One region of the Bacillus kalamii genome, then DNA from elsewhere that is predicted to be linked to it. Evidence: predicted binding sites of a transcription regulator. Region 1 holds the regulator's gene; each other region holds the start of a gene.
The links. The regulator Rex, encoded in region 1, represses fermentation and respiration genes when NADH is low (regulators of the CRP and FNR family bind a similar motif). The targets are predictions, from matches to a motif close to TTGTGAAATATTTCACAA.
Positions count from the first base shown of each region.

Region 1 (5,829 bases):
TAACAAACAAAAAACACCCTGCTTATCAGCAAAGTGTAATGAATGAATATGATATTAAAAAAAGTGGAATCTGATTAGGACTAGAGAACTCCTAGTTGCCGTTTCTCTTACCTCTCTTGGTTATATTCAACTGGCCATTTTTCGTGTGGAATATCTTAAAATCCTGATATTCATTTCGTTCCTGCTCCAACATTGAACAAAAAAAGAGACCTCTCATCAGAATTGATGAAAGGTCTCATTAATTTACTTTTTTGACTAACAGATGAATAATTCTCTTACAAACCTTGTAAAATCAAGGTTACAGGGAGTTATTACATCATGCCGCCCATTCCACCCATGCCGCCCATGTCAGGCATCATTGGTGCTGCGTTTTCTTCTGGCTTGTCAGCAACAACTGCTTCAGTTGTTAGGAACATAGCCGCTACAGAAGCCGCGTTTTGTAGAGCTGAACGTGAAACCTTAGTTGGGTCAACGATACCAGCTTCGATCATGTTTACCCATTGGCCAGTAGCTGCGTTGAATCCAGTTCCTACTTCTTCGCGTTTTAGGCGTTCAACGATGACAGAACCTTCAAGTCCTGCATTGTGTGCGATTTGGCGAACTGGCTCTTCGATTGCGCGAAGGACGATGTTTACGCCAGTAGCTTCGTCGCCTTCAGCTTCGATTTCAGCGATTTTGTTGTAGACGTTAAGGAATGCAGTACCACCACCGGATACGATACCTTCTTCAACAGCTGCACGCGTTGAGTTTAGAGCGTCTTCGATGCGAAGTTTGCGTTCTTTCAACTCCGTTTCTGTTGCAGCGCCGACTTTGATGACTGCTACGCCGCCAGCCAATTTAGCAAGGCGTTCTTGCAGTTTTTCACGGTCGAATTCAGAAGTTGTTTCTTCCAATTGCATGCGGATTTGGTTGATGCGGGCATCGATGCCTGCTTTGTCTCCAGCACCTTCAACAACTGTCGTGTTTTCTTTTGTAACAACGACTTTAGCAGCGCGTCCTAAAGAATCGATTGTTGCAGATTTAAGGTCGCGGCCTAGTTCTTCTGTAATCACTTCTCCGCCAGTCAAGGCAGCGATGTCTTCAAGCATTGCTTTACGGCGGTCACCGAAGCCAGGAGCTTTGACAGCTACTGCGTTGAATGTTCCGCGAAGCTTGTTCACTACAAGAGTAGCTAGAGCTTCACCTTCCACGTCTTCAGCGATCATCAACAATGGCTTGCCTTGTTGTACCACTTGTTCAAGCACTGGCAGGATTTCTTGGATGCTGCCGATTTTCTTGTCAGTGATCAGGATATATGGGTTTTCAAGAACAGCTTCCATTTTGTCGCTGTCAGTTACCATGTATGGAGATGCATATCCACGGTCGAATTGCATACCTTCTACTACGTCCAATTCAGTTGCGAATCCTTTAGATTCTTCAATTGTGATAACGCCGTCGTTTCCAACGCGTTCCATCGCTTCCGCAATCAATTGGCCGACTTCGTCATCAGCAGCAGAGATAGCCGCTACTTGAGCGATTGATTCTTTGCTTTCGATTGGGCGTGAGATTTCTTTCAACTCTTCAACAGCAGCTTTAACCGCTTTTTCGATCCCTTTGCGGATGCCCATTGGGTTAGCGCCAGCAGTAACGTTTTTCAAGCCTTCACGGATCATTGCTTGTGCAAGGACTGTTGCAGTTGTCGTACCGTCACCAGCGATATCGTTTGTTTTGCTTGCTACTTCAGCAACCAATTTAGCACCCATGTTTTCGAATGCATCTTCAAGCTCGATTTCTTTAGCGATCGTTACACCGTCATTTGTGATAAGCGGTGAACCGAATTTCTTTTCAAGAACCACGTTGCGTCCTTTTGGTCCAAGAGTTACTTTTACTGCATTTGCAAGAGCATCTACACCACGAAGCATTGAACGGCGTGCTTCTTCACTGAACTTAATATCTTTAGCCATGTTTCCATTACCTCCCTAAATTTTTAAACGTTTCGTATAAGTATGGTTTTGATTAACCGATAATTGCCAATATGTCGCTTTCGCGTAAAATTAAGTATTCAGTACCTTCATATTTCACTTCAGTACCTGCATATTTTGAGAAGATGATACGATCGCCAACAGCAACCTCTGGAGCAACCCGCTCGCCATTATCAAGTACATTTCCTGCGCCTACAGCAATTACTTTACCTTCTTGAGGCTTTTCCTTTGCAGTATCAGGCAGTACGATACCGCTTGCAGTTTTTTCTTCAGATTGAACTAGTTCAATAATAACGCGATCTCCTAATGGTTTTAACAAGAAAAACACCCTCCTCAATTTTAACTCACGATAGATTATCTATTAGCACTCAACACTAATGAGTGCTAACACAATTATTATCATAATGAAATTTGCTCTTTTTTTCAAGTATTTCACTTTAAAAAAAATCCCCGTTTTTTCTACATGATTTGCCATTTGCCTCAACAAATTGATGTAACCTTCTACAGTATGGGCCATAAAAGGCATTACTATTACAATCCTAAGCAAGCAATTAACCGGAATCGTTTGTAACCTTTCCCTAAAAAGAAGTACAATACTCATAAGTGCTTTTTTAAAGGAGTTAACTCAGTGAAAAAAGAATATATATTGATTTTAATCACTTATGTGTGTATGCTTTTATCGCCATTTTTCGGGACACCGCTCTTTACGTTCATATGGAAGATGGCCGGGGTGCCTGAACAGAAGGCAATCCTTAATGGTTATGCGTATTGGTCCATTTTCGCTTTCCTGGCAACTTTGTTCATCATCCTGTGGCTGCTTCGGAAAGAACGCTCTGCCGGTGAAGGCAACCTCCGCGACAAACCGAAAGCATCCGTTGGCATTTCCATCGCCTGGGCGATCGGCGGAATTTTCATCGCGATATTCGCTCAGAATATCGCCGTCCGAATTGAACAATTGGTTGGCATAAATACCGTATCGGAAAACACGTCATTCATTATGCAAATGATTAAGAGCATCCCTCTTTTCGTTATCTTAACCAGCATAATTGGCCCAATTCTTGAAGAGATTGTGTTTCGGAAAATCATTTTCGGAACCATATACAAAAAGTATAACTTCTTCATTTCTGCTTTGGTCAGCTCGGTCATTTTTGGATTGGCGCACAGGGAGCTGCCGCATATCCTGCTTTATTCAGCCATTGGGTTCACATTTGCCTTTCTCTATGTACGGACGAATCGCATATTGGTCCCCATCTTCGCCCATGTCATGATGAACACGCTGGTTGTCATCGTCCAATTGAAGTACGATGATATCATGCAATCTATTGAAACCGTACAAAGCATTATTGGAGGAATATTATGAGACGTCAATCACCTTTAGCCTCTGGCTTGCTGTATATAGTTCTTGGCATCGTCTTCACGTTCCTGGCCATCAACTACGTATCACAGGATGGCTGGAACTTATTTTCTTTTTTAATCGTCTTTCTTGCCACAATCGATTTTGGGACAGGCATCCGGCTGCTTATGCTCCATTTCCGTCTGATGCGTATGAAAAAGAAATAAAAAAGTATACAAAAAAACCGATCCTAGCATGATCGGTTTTTTCATGTTCAATTCTCGAACAATGGTGTTTCATCATCGGTATGATGAGTATCCTCCATCGGATAATGCTTCAGAAAATAGACAAGCGACTGCAATTCAACGGCAAGATCGATATGGTGCACACGAATGGAAGCAGGCACATTTAATCGCGCAGGCGTAAAATTCAGGATTCCCTGCACATTGGAATGGACAAGACGATCTGTAATTGGCTGTGCCACTTTAGCAGGCACTGTCAAAATCGCAACAGAAACTCCCTCTTTCTGAAGGCGTTCCTCCATTTCATCCATATGATAAATTTCTACTTCCCCTATCTTCGTACCCACTTTATCCTCCGAAACATCAAAAGCCATTTCGATTTTCGTATTATTATTTTTCAAGAAATTATAGTGCAAAAAAGCGGTCCCTAAATTCCCTACCCCGATCAACGCAACTTTGGTCAGCTCATCCTGGTCAAGTGTTTTACGGAAAAAAGATAATAAATAATTGACATTATAGCCATAGCCTTTCTTGCCAAGCGCTCCAAAGTACGAAAAATCCCTGCGGATAGTTGCTGAATCCACTTTTACCGCTTCACTTAATTCTGCGGAAGAAACTCTTTGTTTTCCTGATGAATGCAAATTCTTTAAGAACCGATAATACAACGGTAAACGCTTCGCCGTTGCTTGCGGGATTTTTAATGTATCATGCGGCATAAATAACTCCCCCCAATATATTCTGCTCATTCTTACTAATTTTTGTCTATAATAATCAGGGTCTGATGATACTCCTTTTTTTCCTAAATAAAAGGCTTAACCTTTTGATTAGGAAGTAATTGACCGTTCGGAGTAAGTAAAGCTCACTGCGCAAATGCGCATCCCTGTTAACGCTTTCATTCCCGTACTGTCCCCTATCGCCTTTTTATCCGTTATTGTCAAACATAATCAAAAATTTTGATTTTTCAACAACTAATAGGTGCATGGTTTATCCATGGACATAACAGGATAGCAACATAATAGCACGTAACTTGCTGTATAACCAAACAGTACACGGATGGAATGTTTGTATGTGCACTCTTACTGATGTGAATGTCTATTGATAGTTGCCGGACTGATCTGAACGTGCAGATTAGCCCCTACGTTAAATCATACACTATTTTCCTTTCTTTGTGCAAAAGTTTGTATTGCATTTCACAAAAGAAGCTTTACATAATTGCCCATTGACCCTTTTATCGTTTACACTACAACTATGACAACCGAGGTGAAAAAATTATGATCGTTCTACAAGTTAATAGAATCTCTAAATACTTTGGGGCTGAAAAAGTCCTTTCTGATATAAAACTGGAAGTCCAGCAAAGGGACCGCATCGGCTTGGTCGGAAGAAACGGAGCCGGAAAATCAACTCTCCTGAAAATCATCGCAGGGCAATTATCCTATGATGGAGGAGAAATAATCAAACCAAAAGACTTAACGTTCGGTTATTTAGCTCAAAATACAGGCCTTGAATCGGATAAGACCATATGGGAGGAGATGCTGACTGTCTTTGCCCATCTGATTGATCTGGAAAGAAAGCTCCGTTCGCTTGAGGAAAAAATGACTCTACCGGAAACATATAATAATGAAGTGCTCTACCAGCAAATCATGCGTGAATACGATGAGTTACAAATTGCCTTTAAGGAAAAAGGGGGCTATCAGTATGAAGCAGATATCCGCTCCGTCCTGCATGGCCTTCAATTCCAGCAATTCGATTACGAAACACCCGTCTCTTCTTTAAGCGGCGGGCAAAGGACAAGATTGGCGTTAGGGAAGCTCCTGCTTTCGCAGCCCGATTTGTTGATTCTGGACGAACCTACGAACCATCTGGATATCGAAACGCTGACATGGCTGGAACAATACCTTCTTGGTTACAAGGGTGCTGTTTTGATTGTTTCCCATGACCGCTACTTCATGGATAAAGTAGTATCTGTTATTTATGAAATTTCACGTACTACAAGCAAGAAATACCATGGCAATTACAGCTACTATCTGGAAGAAAAAGCAGCTAATTATGAGCGAGAAATGAAGCTGTATGAGAAACAACAGGATGAAATTGCGAAACTGAATGATTTTATCCAAAAAAATATTGCCCGTGCGACGACAACGAAGCGGGCCCAAAGCCGCAGGAAGCAACTGGACCGTATGGAGGTAATGGATCGTCCATTAGGAGACGAAAAGTCGGCTTCTTTTACCTTCCGGATGACAAAGCAAAGCGGCAACATTGTCGCAAACATCACTGATGCGAGCGTTGGATATGA
Region 1 is NZ_JBDFMI010000006.1:917,574-923,402, reverse strand. It holds gene groL (chaperonin GroEL) at 312-1,943, opposite strand; gene groES (co-chaperone GroES) at 1,996-2,280, opposite strand; gene ABC357_RS22455 (CPBP family intramembrane glutamic endopeptidase) at 2,590-3,321, shown strand; gene ABC357_RS22450 (YdiK family protein) at 3,318-3,521, shown strand; gene ABC357_RS22445 (redox-sensing transcriptional repressor Rex) at 3,569-4,252, opposite strand; gene ABC357_RS22440 (ABC-F family ATP-binding cassette domain-containing protein) at 4,808-5,829, shown strand, end outside.

Region 2 (5,829 bases), on a different contig from region 1:
TGCGTATATCCCCCAATAGGTGTTTGGCGCCTTTAATCGCTCCTGAAAGGTCACTACCATAATACAGGATGGATTCTTTCATAATATCAATCGGTTTTTGGTTGACGTGGATCACACCATCCGTTTCAATCACAGTTGCATAATGTTCTCCGTTTGAATCGTAGCGTGTATACATCAATACAGAATCAAAAATCAATTTATAATCAGGAACTTTCTTCAACTCATCCACCTCTTCCATATTAATAAAACATTTTCTTTTTTCCTTGGAAAAGGTATACTTGCTATTGTCAGCAGGTATACCCTGTCTGGTGCCCTCAAGCAGCGATGTCCTGCCAGACTTGCTTGGGGGTTTTTCTGTTTTTCTTTCACATTGTCCTCACCTCCTCACGTTTAAGCATATCTATCAGTTTTTTAAAATTCTCCTTATTACTTGCTAAATAAAAATAATTATCGACTCCTTTTCTTTTCCCCTCGAATTCCGTCCACTTTGGATTTTGCGATCTCCAATCAATGTGGCGAAGGCCATGCATTTTAACCAGCATTTCTTTTTTTCTTACAATGAACGATCTTTTCAGCTGTCTGTCATTCACATACATGGCAATAGCCATCAACAATGGAAAACTTGCCAACATAGATAAATGATAATTGCCAATCTTTTTTGCATTCACAAAAACAAATAATTCCTGAAACCAAAGTGAAATCAATTCAGCATATTCGTTTGAGTCCATATAAATCAACTGTCTATTCTCTTCGCCTTCTTGCATAACTGCCTTTCCATAAAGAAAAACTGACACAATCTGCTTCAATTGTGATAAAGACAGCAGTTTTTGATTGGCGGGTCTGATGACTGCTCTTTTTTCAGTCTCCACTCCTGCTTCCATAAGGTCTTTAGTGTTTCTTAATATGTCGTTAGTTATCTGATTCAATGGGCTTCTTGAATCAAAAGAAATCCGCTTTGACAAAGCCACCTTTTTTCCTTTTGTGTTTAAATCTATATAAAGCTGATCTTTCTCTTCATTGGACAATCCAGACAGGCATTGAAATGTAATCCGAGTCTGTTCCAACAGTTCAATTAATTTATAATGCTCGCGCAGATTTCCTTCACCATCCACTTCCTCCACTTTCATATAATCTCCATTCAATTGCATGAAAGCTTTAAGGCGGTGGGATCCATCGATGACTTCATAACAACCAGGAACTCCTTCCCCTTCTACTTTGAATGTAATGGCTGCGACAATCGGAGGAAAATAAATGTCACCATTCAATACGTTATTTTTTATGTAATATCGGATTCGCCGAACATGGTTAGGAACCGTATCCCTGAGGATAAGATTACCATCCTGATACAATTGTTTTATTTCCTTTATCGTAAGCGCACCCATTGTCTGCCTTTTATCGAATACATTCTTTTCAATCATACGATCAGTCCTCCTCTTTTTTTCAACGTTTCAAGGAACTGTTGGCTTGTCCATTTGATCATATTGGAAACTGAATGGTTTTTCAGTTTTCTCGTCTCCCTGACGTATAAATGTGCAAACAACGGATCATCATTTTTCCATGTGCAATTCTTTTTCAAACCATCCAAAGCTGCAATCGCCTCATCGTAGGTATATCCGTAATCTCTTACAAGCTGAAATACTGTATATGCTAGTGATATTTGTATTCCAGTCAATCCACAGGCAAATTTCTTTCGGTTATGACCATTTTTAGGAAATATCTCAGTCCATTTAATAAAAAAAGAATAGGCAATCCTTTCTAAATCTTCTTTTTCGGCATATATGCAAGCTGGGCTAGCATTATATACATTGAGACAACCTTCAAATAACGCAATTAGGCACTTTCTCATAATTGGCAACGAGGTATAGGCTGAGCTATTGAAGCTGATTCTAGATAGATTCAGTTCTATCTCAAAATTCTCATGCAAACGGCAGGCAAGCTTTCTCGTCAAAGACGTATAAAAGTCTCTATGGTCATATTTCATGACCAATCCAGTATGTGCCTCCCTTCTTTCAGTATTCAAATCAGAGAACAACTGCCTTTCACTCTTTTGATCTAAGTGCAGATATATTTGCATAGCGATTGGATACGCTTTCAATTTATTGATCATTTTCATCTGTTCTTCTGCTTTTTCCAATTGCAGAAGATCTTCATGAATATCCTTCAGCACCTTTAAATGACTCAAACACGATTCCAAGGCTTTAAATCGATGTTGGCCATCCAGTATGTAGAGCGAGCTACCTGCTTCCAATTCCCAATCTCCCTCACTGTTGGGCATTATGCTTCCTCTTGCTGAAAAGATAAATGGTGAAAAGATGAATTCAAAATCGCTTTCTAAAGCCTTTAAGATAAACGATCTGATTTCTCCCCTTTTTTTGAGGTCCAGTTTTCGTTGAACATTTTCATCAATCTGAAAAATCGCCTCCAATGTAGCAAAGTTCATCTGGGTAATTAAGACTTCTTTACCAAATTGAGGGAAGGAAGTCCCCTTAATTTTAGAAACAACTGACGTATTGGACATTTAATCTCCTCCTTAAGTCATATTATCATCTGTAAATACTTGGAAGTAAATCATTAAATGTTCCACATTATAAATTTTCCGTTAAATCATTTTTATACTTAACTAACTTCGCTTCCTAAACATTGATTTTTTATTTTAATTCTGTATAATGTGCTTTTTTTTCGCAAAAGAGTAAATCTCGAAAAAATTCATTCATACAAAAAAATGACTGCATCATGTTTGTTCTTTTACTTTTAAACTTGTTTCTATGAAACTGTCATTTTTTTGCTTCCAGTTTCCGTAAACAAAGTTTTTCTCTATCCATACAGTCGATAATTCCTTTTGGTATAAATCGCAACTATAAAGTTTTTTCCTTATTTTTATCCTTTTAAAAATTGACAATATTTGTTCACATTTTCCATTTGCTCACCTTTTTACAAAATATATATAGTTTTCACCATTAACACATTACTAATATATCAATATTCAACATCTGTAAAATATTATGTTAAAATAATGTAAAATATTTCATTATTTATATTTAATTAACTTTTTTTCTGAAAAATCCAGTATTTCTAACCATTTCCTTCCTTCACAAAATTATCACAAATCTTTAATGTTTGAATTTTTAACTTTGAGTTAATATAGTATAACTACAGGTATGTGAATGCACTAACACTATACCTCAATAGTTACATGCATCTGGAGAATCTTCATATTCCGAATTTTGTCGATTTTCCGATTTGTGACGTCTATTTCTCTCATCGTTTAGAGATTTAAGAAGCACACTTATCACTTAAGAAAGGGGTACATTATGAAAAAGAAGTGGGCAATCATATTTGGTTCTTTTTTAACAATCCTTGCTCTATCAGGATGCGATTATAAAAGACCGCTCGTGTTTAGACCAAATGGTCCTGTTGCTCAAACACAAGCAAATACAATTAACTTTTCAGTAATCTTTATGATCATTATTCTGGTAGTTGTATGGGCGCTATTAGTTTACATGCTTATCAAATACCGGGCTTCAAAAGCTCCTAAAGATTATGAGCCGCCACATGATAAAGGGAATAAGTACCTTGAATTCACTTGGACAATTATTCCGATCATTATCGTGACGATCCTGTCTGTGGTAACAGTCGTAACCACAAACAAGGTGGAAAAAACTCCAGAAGGATATGAGAAGGATAAACCTTTAATTATTTATGCTTCATCTTCCAACTGGAAATGGCATTTCAGTTATCCGGAAGAAGGAATTGAAACAGTCAACTATGTGAACATCCCGACGAAGCGTCCGGTACAATTCCGCATTTATTCTTATGGTCCGATTACAAGTCTTTGGATTCCACAACTGGGCGGACAAAAATACGGTATGAGCAACATGGTTACCAAGCTGAACTTTGTAGCTGATAAACCGCAGTCCATGATGGGACGAAACTCCAACTTCAGCGGTCAAGGAACGGCCAAGATGGAATTCGAAGCACTATCAATGAGTCCTGCGGATTTCGAAGAATGGGTTAACGATGTAAAAACGAACGAAAAGAAACTAACAGAAAAAGAATTTAATAAACTATTAAAAACACCTTATGTCGGCAGAAAATCTTATTCTTCCACTCACTTGAAATTCAGTCCACCGCCTGTAGAGCATAAAAACATGAAAGGTATGGACATGGATAATATGGACGGCATGGACCATATGGATGATACGACGAATAAAGACGGAAGCGGCACTGACAAAAATGTGTTCGACAAAGAAAATAAAGGCAATGATGCTGGCGAGCACAGCAATCATTGATAATGTCCGAACCTATTACAGCAATTGAGAAAGGAGTTACAAACTGTGAATTGGGATCAATTTAAAGTAGAAATGAGTCCGATGATTTATGGTGCATACGTCAGTATTATTGTAGCTACACTGGCAATTTTAGTGGGTCTGACCTACTTTAAGAAATGGCGCTACTTGAAAGATGAATGGCTGACTACTGTTGACCACAAACGTATCGGGGTTATGTATATTATCTCCGCCCTGCTTATGCTATTCCGCGGAGGCGTAGATGCATTATTGATGAGAACACAGCTAGCAGCGCCGGATATGAAATTATTGAACGCGCAGCATTACAATGAAATTTTCACCACACACGGTGTTATCATGATTTTATTCATGGCGATGCCTTTTATTCTGGGATTGATGAACATCGTTATCCCATTGCAAATCGGGGCACGTGATGTTGCTTTCCCTTATTTGAATGCAATCAGCTTCTGGCTATTCTTTGCCGGGGCAATGCTTTTCAATATTTCATTCGTTATCGGGGGATCTCCCGACTCTGGTTGGTCTTCATACTTCCCATTGGCAAGTAATGAATTTAGCCCGACCGTAGGTAATAACTATTACAGTCTCGCGATTCAGATATCGGGGATTGGTACACTGATGACGGGTATTAACTTCATCGTTACCATTCTTAAAATGAGAGCTCCCGGTATGAAATTGATGAAAATGCCAATGTTCACTTGGTCTTCCCTGATCACTTGTATCATTATCGCATTTGCATTCCCAGTATTGACTGTAGCTCTTGCACTTATGATGTTTGACCGTTTATTCGGAACCCAGTTCTTCTCCATGGCAAATGGCGGTAACGACATGCTTTGGGCTAACTTATTCTGGGTATGGGGCCACCCTGAGGTTTATATTGTAATCTTGCCGGCCTTCGGTATCTTCAGTGAAATCATTTCGACTTTTGCGAAGAAAAACCTGTACGGCTATAAATCGATGGTTATCTCGATGGTTGCCATTTCCATGTTGTCATTCCTTGTATGGGTCCACCATTTCTATACAATGGGACAAGGCGCAATGGTCAACGGCTTCTTCTCGATCACAACGATGCTTATCGCAGTGCCGACCGGTGTTAAGATCTTTAACTGGCTGTTCACACTGCACAAAGGGAAAATTTCCTTCCCAACGCCAATGCTTTGGTCACTGGCTTTCATTCCGATCTTTACGTTCGGCGGCATTACAGGGGTTATGCTTGCCATGGCAAGTGCTGACTACCAATACCACAATACAATGTTCCTAGTGGCGCATTTCCACTACGTATTGATTCCTGGTACAGTATTCGGTGTAATCGCCGGCATGTACTTCTGGTTCCCGAAAATTTTCGGTTTCAGATTGAATGAAAAACTCGGCAAAATCAGTTTCTGGCTGATTGCCATCTGTTTCAATATTACGTTCCTTCCTCTATTCTTCTTAGGACTAGATGGTATGGCACGTCGCCAATACACATATTCAGCAGATTCTGGATTCTGGGGCTTGAACCTTACAGCAACAATTGGGGCTTTAG
Region 2 is NZ_JBDFMI010000001.1:2,503,405-2,509,233, forward strand. It holds gene ABC357_RS12400 (competence protein ComK) at 1-220, opposite strand, end outside; gene ABC357_RS12405 (DNA sulfur modification protein DndB) at 366-1,418, opposite strand; gene ABC357_RS12410 (DNA sulfur modification protein DndB) at 1,415-2,518, opposite strand; gene qoxA (cytochrome aa3 quinol oxidase subunit II) at 3,312-4,289, shown strand; gene qoxB (cytochrome aa3 quinol oxidase subunit I) at 4,335-5,829, shown strand, end outside.
Region 2: qoxA (cytochrome aa3 quinol oxidase subunit II) is a predicted target of Rex. The motif match lies at 3,014-3,031, and genes of this name have one in related genera.

Region 3 (5,829 bases), on a different contig from region 1:
TGGGATCTTCGGAGGACAGCCTGGATTTTTGCCAACAGGATGCCGATGCTGAATGGTTTGGTTATATAATCATCAGCCCCCAGTTCAATACCGCGGATCTGCTCTCCCTCGTCGCTCCGTGCGGAAAGGATGATGACCGGAATATTGAAATGTTTCCTTAGCATTTTCACATAATAGAATCCATCGAATGTCGGCAAATTTATGTCGAGAAGGATCAAATCAGGCATGGCTTCTTTTACTTCCTCCAGGACTGAATCGAAATCATTAATAATTTCGACGTCGAATTCATAAGCTGTTAAATATTCTTTTAAATACTTCTGTAGTTTTAAATCATCTTCAATGACAAAAAGTGTAGGCAATGGGTCCACCTCTTCTTCTTATTTTTACAATTAGTTCTTCCGATTTGGCTATCTTCATTATTGTAGCTGACTATAAGAACTTATTCATTATGAAATAATGCGAGTATCCCATAAAAAGAGGCAAGCATCAAAAAGTTGCGCTATTCTTCAAAGAAACTTAAGAAATTCTTAAAGATTGTCTGCTAGAATATGTAACAATCAGGGAATACAGCCATGTCTGGGCAGGTTCATCTGGCTATCCTTTCTAATTATTTCTATGTGCATAACATCCATTGAGACTCTTCGTGAAATCTGCTAAAGTGAATATAGTAAAGATAAGCAGCTGTTTGGCAGCCGCCTATTTTTTTGCAGTAAGCATCACGTGATGGATGTGGCAGCACCATCGCCGATTACCTTCTTTTACTAATTGCTTTTTCGCCGAAAGAGTATTAATCTCTTATCTTATGGCGCACATAAATAGAAAGTTAGTTATTGCCCGCGTGCTTAAAATAAAGCCTTAAGCTTACATGCAATTACTTCATATACAATGTGCAGAGGAGGACTATGACTTTGAAAAAGTTTCTGACTAAAGAGAAACTGTCACACACAAGCATTTCGTTAATGGCTCTTGCCATCATCATGCTTTGGATAAAAACATATATAACCTATAAAGTAAGTTTTGATATCGATATAGAGAATGGAATGCAGGAGTTCATCCTGTTCATTAATCCATTATGCTTCCTGATGTTGATCTTTGGATTCGGGCTATTCTTTAAGGATAAATTCAGGCCAATCTATATAATGGCCATGAGTATTATCGTTTCGGCCATTCTATATGGGAACGTCGTGTATTATCGTGAATTTACAGACTTCCTGACGATCCCATTATTAAAACAGACAAGTAATCTTGGCGATTTAAGCTCAAGTATATTGACGCTTATGTCACCATGGGACCTATTGTTCTTTGTCGATGTTCTGATCCTTGGTTTAGTCATGAAATTTAAACCTTCATTTGTTGTCAATAAGACATACACGAAGACCAATCGACGCGTTTATTTCCTTCTAGTTGTGGCAATTGGATTCTTCAACTTAGGACTTGCAGAAACAGAACGTCCTGAGCTTTTGACTCGTACGTTTGACCGCGAGATGCTTGTTAAAAATATCGGCACATACAACTACCATTTATATGATGCCTATTTAGCGACAAAAACATCCGCACAGCGTGCAATGGCTGACGGAAGTGAATTGGCTGAAATTGAGAACTACTCAAATGCCAATTATAAAGAGCCGAATAAAGACACATTCGGTATCGCCAAAAATAAGAACGTTATTCTGATTAGTTTGGAAAGTTTGCAGAGTTTTGTGATTAACAACCAATTATATGGCGAGGAAATTACGCCATTCTTAAATAAGTTCATTAAAGAGAGCTATTACTTCGATAATTTCTATCATCAAGTTGGACAAGGAAAAACATCGGACTCAGAATTCCTTCTGGAGAATTCGTTATATCCGATCGGCCGAGGTTCCGTATTCTTCACCCATTCACAGAATGAATATACAACCTTTGCCGAATCACTGAAGAACAAGGGATATAATACAGCCGCACTCCATGCGAACAATAAAAGTTTCTGGAATCGCGATGTTATGTATAAAGCGCTTGGCTATGACAGATACTACAATATTGAAGATTATGATGTAAATGAACAAAACTCAGTCGGTTGGGGCTTGAAGGATAAAGATTTCTTTACACAATCCATGGCCCACCTGAAAGAATTGGAAGCTCAAGGTGCCCCATTCTATGCGAAGTTCATTACATTAACAAACCATCATCCATATACGCTGGGTGAAGAGGATGCAACTATCGGCAAATTTGATTCTAATTCAAAGACGCTTAATAATTACTTCCAAACGGTACGCTATATGGACGAAGCTGTTGAACAATTCATTAATGGCTTGAAGACAGAAGGACTTTATGAAAACTCGATCATAGTCATGTACGGTGACCATTATGGTATTTCTGAAAACCACAACGTAGCTATGGCAAAGTATTTGAATAAAGACAGCATCAACGGTTTTGATTCTGCTCAATTACAGCGTGTACCACTGATTATCCATGTCCCTGGCCAAAAAGGACAGGTCATCTCTAAAGTATCCGGCCAAATTGACTTAAAGCCGACAATATCGGATTTGCTTGGAATCGATACAAAAGGCAGCATCCAATTGGGGACAGATATATTCTCTAAAGATAAGCTTGATTTTACTGTATTCCGTGATGGCAGCTTCATTACAAAGGATTACGTGTATACAGGTGAAACGCTGTACGACAAAAAAACCGGTGAAGTCATTCCGGATAAGTCGGTAGCAAAACCATATATCGATAAAGCACAGCAAGAGCTGGAATACTCAGATAAGATTATATATGGCGACTTGCTCCGTTTTACTCAGCAGGGCCAGCAGCACATAGCAAATTAAGATATCATGCAAAAACCTCTTAGCACTCCTGCTAAGAGGTTTTTTAGATACAAAATAAAAAGGGATACAAAGGTGAACTCCTTTGCATCCCTTAGTATGGGTTGTGAGGGGATCGAACCCACGACCCGCTGATTAAGAGTCAGCTGCTCTACCAACTGAGCTAACAACCCGTTGTTTCTGTGAAACAATATATATATTATAACGCTATAAAATTAAGTGTAAAGAAATGCGCTTGTTATTTCAGAAAATAACAAAGAGGAAAGATGAAAAGGAAGAAACCCACATTGATAGTGGGTTTCTTTCTTTTGGAAAACTAGCCGATCATAGTCATATGTTCTTTCAAGATACTTTCAGACTGGCGGAATTTGTTCATTTCTTCGTCAGTTAAACGAAGTTCAACGACTTCTTTTACACCGTGGCGTGTAATAATGGCTGGTACGCCCATACAAATGTCCTTCATGCCATATTCACCATTCAATATAGTGGAGACGGCAATAATTTTATGATCATCATTGAAAATAGAGCGTGTGATATAGGCAATTGCATTACCGATGCCATAATAAGTGGTCCCTTTACGATTCAGGATTTCAAATCCTGCTTTTCGGACCTGGTCTGTAATTTCATCCAAATCGATATTGCTGAATTTTTCTTTGTGCTCATCAAGAATTTGCATGAATGGTTTCCCGCCGATCGTTAAGTGGGACCAAGCGACAAATTGGGAATCGCCATGTTCACCCATTGTATATCCGTGAATACTGCGAGGGTCTACATCGATATGCTGTGAAAGGATGGATTTCAAACGGGATGAATCTAAAGAAGTACCTGTTCCAAGCACTTGGTTTCTTGGCAGTCCGGATTCTTTCCATACAAGATAGGTGATTATATCGACCGGATTGGAAGCTACTAAGAAAATGCCTGAGAACCCGCTCTTCATGACTTCTGTAACGATGGATTTGGCGATCTTCGCTGAAATTTCCAATGTATCGAGCCGTGTCTGGCCAGGCTTTGGGGGTCCGCCTGCCGTAATAATAATGATATCCATATTTTTGCAATCATCGTACGTGCCTAAATGGACTTTTGTGCGGGAAGATGTGAAATCTACGCAATGTTGAAGATCCATCACTTCGCCAAGAGCTCTTTCTGTGTTTACATCGATCAATACTAATTCATCGACAATATTTTGGTTAACGATTGAATAGCCGGCGCTGGCCCCGACGAAGCCTGTGCCGATAATGGCTACTTTTCTTGTGGAACGTATCATAATATGTCTTCTCTCCTCTATAGGTTGTTTCCTTTATTTTCTGATTTATCAATATGCGAATCATGCAGCCTTCACCATCAAGAATAGCTGTGAAGTACTGAACATAAAACGTATACATGAATTATATGGTGTAAATCCACTGTGTGAGAATAGTTTTGACTGTACATTTTTTCTTTATGACTTTTTTTTGTATGAAGTCAGATTTTACAGAAAAAAAGTGCAAGAAAGAGCATCCATCAATAATTGTCCGTTCGTATCTATATAAAAGATGATAGAAGAATATTGAGGTCGTTGGCAGAGATAGATTTTTTTAAGCATACTCGGGTGAATCAGTTAAAAATCCGCTTAGGCGGATATTAAAAAAGGATATGAATGTGTTAAAATTTAACAATAATCAAGAAAGGTGTGATGTAAATGGAAAGTGTACATAGCAGCAGTCTGAAGAAAAATGCAATTGAGGTCCACTACGGGTAATCCATTTTATTTGGTTGATTACCCGTCATATTGGTTCACTAATGGAGGGTATATATGTTAAATAATCAAGGTTTTAATGTATGGGCAGCTTATTATGATAATACAGTTCAGGTCAGTGAAGAAAACAACCAATACCCCTTTGCCGGGTACACACACATCTTGGATATGATATGTAACGAAGTGATGCAGAAAAAGAATTCTTCTGTTTTGGACATTGGATTTGGAACAGGCATACTATCCAGCAAATTATATGAAAATGGACACCGTATCGATGGAATAGATTTTTCCACAGACATGATCGCCATTGCCCAACCCAAAATGCCAAAGGCGAATTTGTTGGAGTGGGATATATTGAATGGAATGCCTGAAGCTTTTTATGGAAACACGTATGACTATATTATTAGCACCTACACATTGCACCATTTTACAGATGAAAAGAAAGTATCCATTATCAATACCCTATTATCTATGTTGAATAAAAACGGCAAAATATGCATTGGCGACATTTCTTTTGAAACAAGAGAAAAACTTGAAAAGTGCCGGCAAGAAAATGTGGAGTTTTGGGATAATGAGGAATTTTATTTCGTTTATAACGAAATAAATATTTTACTGAAAGGTTCATGTATTTGTGAATTTTACCCACTATCTCTTTGTGGAGGAGTAATGATAATCACTAAATAAAATAGGGTGTTAATAAGAGCAAAAGAAGCGTTCCAAAGATAGGAACGCTTCTTTCATTTATTTCAACTGGATTGTGAATGTTTTGGCTGGCGTAATTTCGGCATGTGAATCTCCATCGGAAACGGGGGATGTGGTAAATGTGAAAGAAGTTAGGTCCTTAAGATTTTCACCCCGATCATTCAATAAACCTACTATTCCTTTCCGTTCTTCATTTGCCCGATAATCAATTTTGCTGACGGAAGAGGTCCCCATAAACGTATCTTCCGAGAAAATGAAATTCTTATCGGGTACATCATATGAAGTGCCGCCGGGATTGAAGGTAACCCTTTCCAAACTGAAAAATTGGATTTCTTTTGTTGATGTATTTTTTGCCTGATAGGTCAGCTCTATATACGCAATTCCTTTATCATCGATTTCACTCTTTGAATAGGCAACTTTTTGGTCCATTTCTTCCATGCTCAGATGATCATCTTGATAAGCTTCCATTGCCTCTTCATACGTTAATCCGGTATATTGCGACAATAGTTCTTTTGTGTCATCTGTCAGACCATCCATTGAAATAATCCGTACATTCTTAACTGTGATGGACATAGGATAAACGTT
Region 3 is NZ_JBDFMI010000001.1:91,323-97,151, forward strand. It holds gene ABC357_RS00480 (response regulator transcription factor) at 1-359, opposite strand, end outside; gene ABC357_RS00485 (LTA synthase family protein) at 960-2,810, shown strand; tRNA gene ABC357_RS00490 (tRNA-Lys) at 2,908-2,980, opposite strand; gene ABC357_RS00495 (L-lactate dehydrogenase) at 3,124-4,071, opposite strand; gene ABC357_RS00500 (class I SAM-dependent methyltransferase) at 4,600-5,226, shown strand; gene ABC357_RS00505 (hypothetical protein) at 5,284-5,829, opposite strand, start outside.
Region 3: ABC357_RS00495 (L-lactate dehydrogenase) is a predicted target of Rex. The motif match lies at 4,159-4,176, and genes of this name have one in related genera.

Region 4 (5,829 bases), on a different contig from region 1:
AATAACATAAACTTTATTATGAATAAAGGCGATAAAATTGCCATCGTAGGCAGAAATGAATTAGCTAAGACTACCTTGTTCAAGATTCTTGCCGGAGAAATGGAAGCGGACAGTGGCAGCTATAAATGGGGTGTAACTACAACCCAGGCATACTTCCCTAATGACAACTCCGAGTATTTTGAAGGATGCGACCTTACATTGGTGGATTGGCTGCGCCAATATTCGCCACAAGATGATAGCGAAAGCTTCTTGCGCGGCTTCCTCGGCAGAATGCTGTTCTCTGGCGAAGAAGTGTTGAAAAAAGCCAGCGTTTTATCTGGAGGAGAAAAAGTCCGTTGTATGCTATCAAAAATGATGCTCAGTGGAGCGAATGTATTGTTGTTGGATGAACCGACGAACCACTTGGATCTTGAATCGATCACAGCCTTAAATAATGGATTGACTTCTTATAAGGGTTCTATGATTTTTGCATCGCATGACCATCAGTTTGTTGAAACAATCGCAAACCGTATTATCGAAATTACCCCTAAAGGCGTTGTCGATAAGATGATGACATATGATGAATATCTGGATAATAAAGAACTTCAAGACCAGATAGCTGAAATGTATAAATAAGCTAGCCAATAAAGGCAGGAAAAAACAGAGACTTAGCGAGTCTCTGTTTTTTCTATGCTTCTAATTGATCCATAAATGAACAAGGATTATTCAACTAACAATGGCCTTATCCTCTTGATGCAGCTTCTAAACGTTTCTGATTAACTATAACATTAACAGCCTGAATGGCATATTAATGATTCTCTCTTCCGCTAAGATCCTTCACTACGCTGCCTGCCATTTAATGAAACCGGATTTACCCTTTTATTATTTTGAGCGCCTATATTTTCTCATCTTGAATAATGCCGTTAGGATAAGGCAATACAGATTATAGGAGGTTTCATTTATGCTATCAAAACCAGTTCAAGATACTTTTATAGGCTACGAGAGCCTTTTGGAGCATATCAAGCTCCCTCTTTATCTTTCACAATTAATAAAAGAAGATGATCTAGAGGTCCTTCGCTCTTTCCTCGAAACATATGAATTCACAGATGGACGTCCATTGTTTGACGATTTCCGGTTCCATTTTTCATGTTTTAAAGCGGTTTACCATAATAACGATTTCCCTTTCCGCCTTTAAGTTGCTGCTGGCCAATAGAAATGATGAACAGATCACCGTTTCCGCCACTTTTTCTATCGTTCCAGAGATAATCCTATTCTGTAAACTCTTTTAAAACTATGTATTCATTTTCTCACAAAAAGGACCCTATTCATATGAATAGGGCCAAAGGAGATGATGATGTATATATAAAGGAGGTATTACACTCCCTTATAAGCTTTTTTATAGATTTCTGCCAACTCAGTAACAAGAGGCAATTTAGGGTTAGCTGTTGTACATTGATCTTCAAATGCCTTATCAGCCAAATAATCAACTTTACTGTTGAATTCTTCCTTAGATACGCCACAATCAGCAATGCTCATTGTTACGTTCATTTCTTTTGCCAGCTTGATGATTGCCTGTACAAGGCTCTCTACACCTTCTGCAGTGGTTTTGCATGGAAGTCCAAGCATCTTGGCGATTTGTGCATAACGTTGGTCTGCAATGAAATGCTCGTATTTAGGGAATGCAGTAAACTTTTTCGGTTTAGTTGCATTGTATCTAATAACATGAGGCATTAAGATGGCATTCGCTCTTCCATGTGGGATATGGAACTCTGCTCCCATCTTATGCGCAAGGCTATGGTTAATGCCTAAGAATGCATTGGCGAAAGCCATTCCGGCAATCGTAGATGCATTATGCATTTTTTCTCTAGCCAATTCGTCTGTGCTTCCATTGCGGTATGCACGAGGAAGATATTTGAATACTAATTCAATTGCCTTCATGCACAAACCATCCGTATAATCATTTGCCATATTTGATACATATGCTTCAATCGCATGTGTCAACACATCCAAGCCTGTATCAGCGGTAACAGATGGCGGTACGGTCATGACGAATTGCGGATCTATGATCGCCACATCCGGAGTCAACTCATAATCAGCCAATGGATATTTGACATTATTCTCTTTATCCGTAATAACTGAAAAGCTTGTTACTTCTGAACCCGTTCCGGAAGTAGTAGGGATTGCAACAAATTGAGCTGAATTTCCAAGACTAGGATACTTGAATACACGTTTGCGGATATCCAAGAATTTTTGTTTCAAGCCATGGAATGGAATTTCAGGATGCTCATAGAACAGCCACATTCCTTTTGCAGCGTCCATTGCTGAACCGCCACCCAATGTGATGATGCAATCCGGCTTGAATTCCTCCATCATTTTAGCGCCGCGCATTACTGTATCGATGGATGGATCCGGCTCAACATCTGAGAATATCTCACAATGGACATAATCAGGGCGCTTTCTTAAATAGTAGAGGATGCGGTCTACGTATCCTAAATCAACCATTCCAGGATCTGTTACGATAAAGGCTTTTGAAATGTTAGGCATTTTAGACAGATATTGAATGGAATTCTTTTCAAAGAAAATTTTAGGCGGAACTTTAAACCATTGCATATTTACGCTTCTTTTCGCCATTTTTTTGATATTCAATAAGTGGACAGATGTAACATTTGTGCTGACAGAGTTATTTCCGTAAGAACCACAGCCCAGTGTCAAGGAAGGCATATAAGAGTTATAAATATCTCCGATAGCACCTTGTGAAGAAGGAGCATTGACGATGATACGGCAAGCTTTCATGCGTAGGCCATATTTTTCGATTACTTCCTGATCTTCTGAATGGATGACAGCAGAGTGGCCGAGGCCTCCGAATTCAAGCATTTCGTCCGCTAAACGGATTCCGTCCTCAGTGCTCTTGGATTGGAAGCAAGCAAGTACTGGAGAAAGCTTTTCTCTTGATAACGGTTCTTGAGGACCTACAGACTTACACTCAACAATCAGGATTTTTGTATCTTCCGGCACTTTTATACCTGCCATTTCTGCAATCACAGCTGCTGGTTTACCGACAATATCGGCATTGACAGCGCAGGACTGTTCATTAATGACTAATTTTTCTAATTTTTTCTTCTCATCAGGTTTTACAAAATAGCAGTTATTGCTGATTAACTCATCTTTTACTTCCTGATAGATTTCTTTATCGATGATGACCGCTTGCTCAGAAGCGCAAATCATACCGTTGTCGAATGTTTTTGAAAGAATTAAATCATTGACAGAACGTTTGATGTTTGCCGTTTTTTCTATGTAGCATGGAACGTTCCCTGGCCCTACGCCAAGCGCTGGTTTTCCTGTACTGTATGCTGATTTTACCATTCCTGCGCCTCCTGTAGCCAACACTAGCGCTACATCTTTATGGTTCATCAATAGTTTTGTGCCTTCAATGGAAGGTTTTTCGATCCACTGGATACAATTTTCAGGAGCGCCTGCTTTTACAGCAGCATCTCTTAATATACGCGCAGCTTCTGAGCTGCATTTTTGTGCAGATGGATGGAAAGCAAAAATAATAGGATTTCTTGTTTTAATAGAGATGATCGCTTTGAACATCGTAGTGGATGTTGGATTCGTTACCGGTGTAACCCCAGCTACAACCCCAACTGGTTCAGCGATTTCATAAAGACCTTCTTGAGTGCGCTCGTTAATGATACCCACTGTCTTATCGTACTTAATATTATGGTAAACATATTCAGTGGCGAACATATTTTTTATGATTTTATCTTCGTACACGCCTCTGCCCGTTTCTTCAACAGCCATTTTAGCTAATCTCATATGCTGGTCAAGACCTGCAAGCGCCATTTCTTTCACGATGTTATCTATTGTTTCTTGATCAAGTTCCATAAACTCATTTAGGGCTTGTTTCCCCTTTTTCGCTAAGTCATTGATCATTGTTTCAACATTATTTTCTTCTTTCATTACTTCTGGTTTATTATCTTTTACAGCAACTGTCATTGTACATCTTGCCTCCTAAGAATAAATACATAGTGTAATACAAAAAGTTTGTGAAATATTGAGCATGTTTCTGTACAGATGGGTTTATCGGCTTCAGATTATTTCATCCACACGATCTGCACTCAGGATTTCGAGGTATTTTAGTGATAGAGATATCATTAATGATTCTTGCATTCTTTTTGATCAGACAAACATAATTCTTAGTCCAGATTATGCTTGGAATCTCTTCATTCTGTTCAAACTGCATAGCTTCAAACTTATCATTCATCATCTGTTCAAATTCATCTTGATTGTACATTTTCAAATCTGTACTGAATGGTTTCCATTCACAAATCAACATGGATCATCTCTCCTTTTATGTCTTGCTTCTCTCTCTACAGGCTTTATTATAAGCGAGAGTTATGAAGAAAAGATTGTGAAATATTGAACAAACTATGTCATTTTCATATTTGAACAAAAAATGCAAAAACAGAAAGCGCTTCCTTTTCTTATGAGACACCCCCTCCTAAAGAGAGGCTGCCTCCCATGGCTATTTCCATCCCAAGAAATCTAAAGGCGTAATAGTAGATTGTGTGTTTACTCTCTCAAAAACCTGGTCGAATAATGATTTCTCATTGATCGATAATTGATCAAAATCAAATTTTTTATACATGAAGCTTAATAAAGTGATATCTCTTAAGCGAAGAAAAAGGGGGATGGCTTCTATTTCTGTCTGTTCCAGGTCCTTCGCTTTCCGGTAGCCTTCCAGAAAATGTGTTAAAAAAAACTCCGTGAACCGTCTTGTTGCCTCTTTACTTGATAAATTGGCCCTCACAAGAGAATAATAGAGCGGAATAGCTATATCGCTCGCAAACCAATGATACGTGCAATCGTCAAAGTCAAAAACATTTAAATGGTTATTTTCTATCAAAAAATTGCCTGTATGAAGATCTGAATGGATGAGCCCGTAATTATTTTTTGTTACAGGGAAGGCATCTAGTTCACTGACGACCGAATCTGCATATTCCAGAATATGGATAGGTATCTTATCACCATTTGACTGTAAATTCAGCAGTTCTTCTTCTCTCCAACTCTTTCTTTTCGGTATAGATGCCACTGGCTCGTATCCAATTGCCAAAGAATGCATTTTTCCGATTGTATTTCCCCATTGTTCCAAAAATCTATGGTTTTCCATATCAGCGGTTTCAGCACGGCGGCCTGAGAGTTTCTCATAACAGGTGACGTAGAACTGACTCCCATTTTTTGTTTCTAACCCTTCAGCAAACTTATAATTTCTAGACTTAAATTGTTTATATACATGGATTCCATTTTCTTTTAGATATTGTACAAAATCACACTCTGCTTCCAATTGATCCAATGTACGATGGCTGCTGTGGGTAAACCTCAGGATCACCTGTCGCATTTGCCTTTCACCCTCGAAAATATAACTCTCGTACTCACCCAGCTTTTTTAGAGATTGGCTATTCATCCCAAACAAATCCGCACCGTATTCAATAATTTGCTGCGTAAATAATACCTCCACTTCCGTTTCCATCGAATCCCTTCTTTCATAGGCTTTCATACAGTATAATGTTAAATTCTATATATTCAAACAATATAAGCAACATTCTTTGTATATGTAAAAAGCCTGCCTTAAAATATAAGGCAAGCTTACGTAAAAAAACCATTCCGTAGCTAAGATTGGTATTGTACCAATAGCATAATGATTCTTTCATCAATACATTATAGTTCATTGACATATTCTGCAATCAAAAATCCCAATCAACTATAAGGTACTCAGTAAAAAATCCTATATTATATAAAACCCCTTCTTTAAGAAAAACATCCCCATTTTTCTTAACCGTTCCCAGTTCC
Region 4 is NZ_JBDFMI010000001.1:1,542,293-1,548,121, reverse strand. It holds gene ABC357_RS07795 (ABC-F family ATP-binding cassette domain-containing protein) at 1-615, shown strand, start outside; gene ABC357_RS07790 (hypothetical protein) at 941-1,174, shown strand; gene adhE (bifunctional acetaldehyde-CoA/alcohol dehydrogenase) at 1,354-3,939, opposite strand; gene ABC357_RS07780 (hypothetical protein) at 4,079-4,315, opposite strand; gene ABC357_RS07775 (phosphotransferase enzyme family protein) at 4,505-5,509, opposite strand.
Region 4: adhE (bifunctional acetaldehyde-CoA/alcohol dehydrogenase) is a predicted target of Rex. The motif match lies at 4,024-4,041, and genes of this name have one in related genera.